DNA from 2 places in the Algoriphagus sp. Y33 genome. Region 1 is predicted to be linked to the other one. Evidence: riboswitches for the same ligand, from Rfam matches in the RefSeq annotation. Region 1 holds a riboswitch; the other holds the start of a gene.
What was found. Region 1 has a riboswitch for thiamine pyrophosphate ahead of thiS (sulfur carrier protein ThiS). Riboswitches for the same ligand answer to the same signal wherever they lie in the genome.
Positions count from the first base shown of each region.

Region 2: linked by a shared signal. The riboswitch ahead of pnuC (nicotinamide riboside transporter PnuC) and the one ahead of thiS (sulfur carrier protein ThiS) in region 1 are both predicted to bind thiamine pyrophosphate.

Region 1 is NZ_CP061947.1:3,887,043-3,890,253, reverse strand. It holds gene thiC (phosphomethylpyrimidine synthase ThiC) at 1-1,208, opposite strand, end outside; gene thiS (sulfur carrier protein ThiS) at 1,212-1,415, opposite strand; TPP riboswitch at 1,453-1,556, opposite strand; gene ID165_RS15595 (hypothetical protein) at 1,840-2,070, shown strand; gene ID165_RS15590 (RNA polymerase sigma factor) at 2,167-2,715, shown strand; gene ID165_RS15585 (outer membrane beta-barrel protein) at 2,702-3,211, shown strand, end outside.
Region 2 is NZ_CP061947.1:1,676,111-1,679,321, reverse strand. It holds gene ID165_RS06745 (RagB/SusD family nutrient uptake outer membrane protein) at 1-911, shown strand, start outside; TPP riboswitch at 1,253-1,366, shown strand; gene pnuC (nicotinamide riboside transporter PnuC) at 1,397-2,023, shown strand; gene ID165_RS06735 (acyl-CoA dehydrogenase) at 2,001-3,074, shown strand; gene fabF (beta-ketoacyl-ACP synthase II) at 3,175-3,211, opposite strand, start outside.

The sequences.
Region 1 (3,211 bases):
TGTGCCGCATCGTTTGCATCGGCGATCGAGCCCGGACGCAGACCATCTCCAAGAGAGAAAGCCACATCGTATGCCTTCATGATTTCACAAATGTCCTCGAAATGCGTGTAAAGGAAATTTTCTTTGTGATGTGAAAGACACCATTTTGCCATAATCGAACCGCCACGGGAGACGATTCCCGTCATTCGCTTGGCCGTCAATGGGATGTATCGCAAAAGCACACCCGCATGAATGGTGAAATACGATACGCCTTGCTCGGCTTGTTCGATCAACGTATCTCTGAAAATTTCCCATGTCAGGTCTTCTGCTTTACCTTTTACTTTTTCAAGTGCCTGATAAATCGGAACAGTTCCTATCGGAACGGGTGAGTTGCGGATAATCCATTCTCTTGTCTCATGAATGTTGTCCCCGGTAGACAAATCCATAATAGTGTCCGCTCCCCAGCGGCAAGCCCACACGGCCTTCTCTACTTCTTCTTCAATAGATGAAGTCACGGCACTGTTACCGATATTTGCATTTACTTTCACCAAGAAATTACGTCCTATAATCATGGGCTCACTTTCCGGGTGGTTGATGTTATTTGGGATAATGGCTCTTCCCTCTGCTATTTCATCGCGTACGAATTCAGGTGTAATGAGATTTTTAGGAGTATTCGCAGCGAAACTTTCGCCTATATGCTGCGCGCACATTGTATCGTATTCGCCGTTCCATTGCGCTTTCAAATCTTCTATCCGTTGATTTTCGCGAATGGCAATATATTCCATTTCAGGTGTGATAATTCCTTTTTTGGCATAGTGCAACTGTGACACATTTGCACCGTTTTTCGCCCGCAGAGGTTTTGCAATATGCTCAAAACGCAAATGTTCCAGCGAACTGTCGTTCAATCGTTCCTGTCCGTAATCTGAAGTGGAGGATTCCAGACGCTCCACATCCCCGCGGTCAAGAATCCACTGCTCTCGGATACGCGGCAAACCTTTTTTGATATCGATTACCGCATTTTCATCCGTATAGGGTCCACTTGCGTCATATACTGTTACCGGTGGATTCTTCATTGTTCCTCCGCTGAACAACTTCGTGGGCGAGACCGCAATTTCACGCATCGCTACTTTGATATCGTGGATTTTTCCCGGTACATACACTTTTTTAGAGCCGCTTATAGGTCCTTTTGAAATACTGCCCTGCATGGGTGATTTGTCTTTTTTGCTCATAACTTACCCTCCTTGAGTTGCTTTGATGATCAATAAATTATCGTTTGCTTTTAAGTAGGTCTTCGCCCACTCTGTCTTGGGGACAATGGTTTCATTGATTGCCACAGCAATACCATTTTGTTTTTCGCCTATCTGACGAAAAACAAAGTCTGAAACCGATGTTTCTTCCTGTACCTCCTGAGTCTGATTGTTATATGTTATCTCCATCCTGTAAAAATTATATACTTCAGGGGAGACACAGCACGTGTATCACTTAGCTTTTTCCTTCGGCAGTACTAACTGCATCAGGTTCAAAGGGTATAATCTCAGTCCTTACTGTATTCAGTGAGGACACCCCTAAAGTTTTCCCAAGCTACAAATAAATTGTGAGAGTGGGAAAAAAGAAGGGATGTTTTGTGAATCTCTAGTTCAGGTTTTTGTTGGGGAATATGGGATATCCCAGTTGCTTCGTGGACTTTCTGCAGTATGTTTTTCCGCACCTCATTACCCATAGCTTAGGGCGTACTATAGACTAATCACCAATCTTTGAATACTGTAACTGTCTATTTGTCCATAGCGACCGGTTACTCAAAATTTTTTTCCTATTACTGTAGCGAATGGGATAAGCTATCCGTCAGGGTAAAAAAGCATTATGAAGACACTTCTTCGAATCTACTTGATTTTGATATTTGCCGGTAGCGCTATGGAAGCCGGATCAGAGAATGATTCAATCAACTCGGGATTTTCGACAGAAGCATCTAATTTTGCTGCAAATTCCGGCTATAACCAGAACCAAAAAGGGACAATGACCAATTGTATTAACTTGGCTATTCCGGTAGATTACAAAGATGTGAGGGGGACTGGTGTAAAGCAAAAGCCCTGAGTAGGTTGCTTATGACGAGATGAAACATGAATAACTAACTAGTGAGAATTCCGACTCCAACATGGAAGTCGTAAACCATAGATTAATAGGTTTGAATTGAATTGGACTGATCAGGAGTTGATCGAAGGTTGCAAACGACGATCAGCTAAGCACGAAGAGGTGTTTTATAAAAAATACTATGGCTATGTCATGGGGATCAGTCTGTCCTATTCCAAGGACAGAGCACTGGCCGATGAAATCACGAACGACTCCTTTATGAAGTTTTTCGGGTCTATTAAGAAATTTGATGATTTCCAGTCTGTGAAGGCTTGGCTTCGCCGTATCACCGTAAATACCGCTATAGACTATTTCCGAAAGCAGAAGAAGTTTCAGAATCAAACCGATGTGACTGAGGATCCCGGGGTTTTCCATGAAATGAGTGCGCTTCAAGATCTGGCATTTCAGGATATTATCAATCTTATCAATCAGTTACAGGAGGATCATAAAATGGTTTTCAATCTCTATGAAATTGAAGGCTACAGCCACAAGGAAATTGGCGAGAAGCTTAGCTTGTCAGAAAGCTCATCAAGAGTCTATCTCGCCCGGGCGAAGACGCAGCTCCGTAAATTAGTCTCATTACACTTGAAAGAATATGAAGGAAGATAAGCTGGATAAAGAAATTGCTGCTTCCCTTAAAAAGAAGTTAGCAGAGGCTTCTGTGCCTTACCAATTGGGTGCATGGGAAGCTTTTCAGAAAAAACGCGCATTGCGCAAACGTAAAACTATTGCCTATTGGGCGAGCGGGGTCGCTGCGTCCCTGGTACTTTTGGCAGTGGGATTGAATTCTGTTGATTTCTCAGGAAATGAACATCCTGAGTATAGGGAAATTCAGATGGCAGAAAGTATCGGGAATGCCTCTGAAAATGAGGTAGAAGAAATTACTATAACTGAAAAAGAGGCTATTGCGGAAAATTCTCCTGTCGGGACGGAAGTAGATCAAAAGTCAAGTGAAAGTGCTTCTGATACCAAAGCAATTACTAAAGCTGAGAAAAATCAAAGCTCTCGACCTGCTCCTGCTGATACTAAAACTTTGGCTTTTGTTCCTGATCCTACACTAGAGGAAGTAGAAAAAACAGCTAAGACGGAAACGGTAAATGCATTG
Region 2 (3,211 bases), 2.2 Mb from region 1:
ATCCGGAAACCGAAGCGGGAAGAGCTACTGAAGGAATGGCACGTGCAGTCTTGGGAAAGGTCTATTTGCAGCAGGAAAAATTTGCGCTGGCAGCGGAGCAATTTGAAATGGTAAACGGAACTCCCGGTGGTACCAGCCAGTATGGATACAAATTACTGGACAAGTTCTCCGATCTATTTGAAGTTGATAATAAATTCAATTCGGAGTCAATTTTCGAAGTATCCTTTACGAATACATCAAATGGTGATTGGGGATGCGTGGGATGTACAGAAGGGAATCTTTTGAACATCATGGTAGGTCCACGGGGTTACAATCCAATCGCAGATACTGCACCTGATTATGTTTCCGGCTGGAGCTTTTTGACTGTTACTCCGGATTTGTATCAAGTGATGAAAAACGATCCGCGTAAATCAGCGACCATTGCGGATTTGGATAGCTTGGAAAAAGCGGGAGCTGTAACTTATGAAAAAGGCTACAACAATACCGGCTATTTCTTAGAGAAATTTGCAGGACGTCAGAAAGACAGATCCACGGGAGGCGGAGTGATGGAACTGAACTTCCGTCAAAATATCTATGAAATCCGTCTTGCAGATTCCTATCTTTTGGAAGCTGAAGCACTCGTAAGAGGCGGTGGAAATACAGGCCGTGCACAGGCTCTGCTAGATGCCGTTCGGGCTAGAGTCGGCTTGGGAACTATCCCCGTTTCCATACATACAATTTTGGAAGAAAGACGTCTGGAACTCGCAGGAGAAGGTCATAGATGGTTTGACCTAGTCCGAAATGGAAAAGCAGCAGAAGCACTTGCAAGCAAAGGCTTTGTGGCAGGAAAGCATGAAATTCTCCCAATTCCACTTTTGGAATTGGATAATACGCTGATAGAACAAAACCAAGAATATGGTGGCAGTAAGTAATTAAGTACGTAGTACTTATAAAATGATAAAGGCCTATTCCCTGCTATGGGAATAGGCCTTTCTATTTAAAATAATGCATACCTTAATTGGAATGAAATCAGAATTTGATTTATCTAAAGCTGATATAACGGTATCGGTCTAGGATTTATCATCCTATTTCAGCCACTCGCATCTTTTGCCCCAATCCATCAATAAAGCTTCCCGGTGCTTTGCTACAACTTTAGCTCCCTGCTTGGTTATTTTCCATAATTCCTTAGGTTTTGGAAATTCCTCTTTATGCGAAGCGAACTTAGATAGTCCGGCTCGTAGAGCGAAATCATGTATAAATCCCTATCTTAGTATCATCAATTAAGGGGTGCCCTAATATTTCGGGCTGAGATCATACCCATCGGTGAGCGATCACTGAGCACCTGATCCGGGTAATGCCGGCGTAGGGACTAGATTACTGTTCTCCCTTTTTTGAATAATCCAAAAACGTTATTCAAATGCTATTGTATATTGACATGAGTCTGCTCGCTGAGCAGATCAAATCCACGAGTGTACTGGAATGGTTCGCTGTGGGTTTTGGAGTCACCTCAGTGCTGCTCGCCCGCAAAAACAATGTGTTGCTCTATCCCGCGGGCATCATCGGAATCTCGTGTTCGGGCTTCTTGCTTGTGGATGCCAAGCTCTACGCCGAAACCCTGCTCAATGCTTATTACCTAATAATGAGTATTTATGGCTGGGCCATGTGGAAAAACAGATCGAATTCCGGGGCCTCGCAAATCTCAAGAAGTACAGTTACTGAGCAGAAAATCACCTGGGCAATCGCCCTCGGCGGCTGGGTATTTCTCTATTTTATGCTTACCAATTTTACCGACTCCGATGTGCCTGTGATCGATGCTTTTGTATCCTCTACTGCCTGGGCAGGGATGTGGCTTCTGGCAAAAAGAAAGTTGGAAAACTGGATATGGCTGAATGTGTCAAATATCGTAGCCATTCCTTTGCTCTTTCACAAGCAACTGATTCTAATCTCATTTCTCACCATTTTCCTTTTCGTCATAGCCATTTTGGGTTATTTCGATTGGAAAAAAGAACTAGACCACGCCCATGGAAAAGTCAAAACTGTTTAGCCACGAACTCGCTACCAAAGCAGAAGAACTTGGATACCTTCCCGAGGAATGGCTGGCTGAGATTTATTCCGAAAAATGGTTTAAGATTTTTGTGCCAAAGGACTTGGGAGGACTGGGTTGTACCCTGCCTGAAGCCTTGGAAATTGAGGAAAAACTGGCAAAGCTGGACGGGAGTCTGGGATGGACAGTGACGCTCTGTGCAGGTGCAGCCTGGTTTGTCGGCTTTATGGATGAGTCACTTCGTAATGATATTTTCCCCGACGAAAAACTCTGCTTGGCAGGAAGTGGATTTGTAGGAGGAAAAGCCAATTTGGTGGATGAAAAGTACATCATTTCCGGAAGTTGGACCTATGCATCGGGAGCCTTGCATGCTACACATCTCACTGCCAATTGCGGGATATTGGAAGATGGGAAGGCACTGTTGGATGGAAAAGGAAAGCCGGTGATCAAAGCTTTTGTCCTCGACAGAAAAGATGTAACTATTCTTGACGGTTGGAATTACATGGGAATGGTAGCTACAGGAAGCCATGCTTTTCGATGCGATGACGTTGAAGTTCCACTAAACCGTTGCTTTGAAATTCTTCCGGAAAAAGCTCAATTGACTGCTTCCGTTTACCAATACCCCTTTCTTCAGTTTGCCGAAGCTACGCTTGCAGCGAATATTTTGGGTATTTCTCTTCACTTAAAGGAATTGATAGAGCAGTCGTTTTGGAGAAGGCATGAGTACAGAAGCTATGATAAAAAGCATCTTGAGTACTTCCTTAAACTACTGGGAAAGCAAGAGGAAAAACTTCAAAATCTTCGGGATGAGTTTTATCATCAAGTCAATGCTTCATGGGGTGAACTGGAAAAAAAAGGAAAAATATCAGATTCTAGATTGAAGAAAATTAGCGAAGTAAGCAGAATACTTACCCAAAAATGCCGTAAAATTACTGGACGGCTCTACCCCTTCTCAGGTTTGGAAGCTGCCAAAACCCATACCGAACTGAATCGGGTCTGGCGGGATTTTAATACAGTCGGTCAGCATGTCCTGCTGATATTTCCGTTTTAGATAAGCAAACACACTTTTCAAAAATCTCCTTGTATGTTTCTATGCAGTTTCTAAGGAGGTGTGGTGAAAAACAAAACCTTTGGGGTCTAAACCCCAAAGGTTAGACAAACTCTTTGAAAATCACTGTCGCATTATGC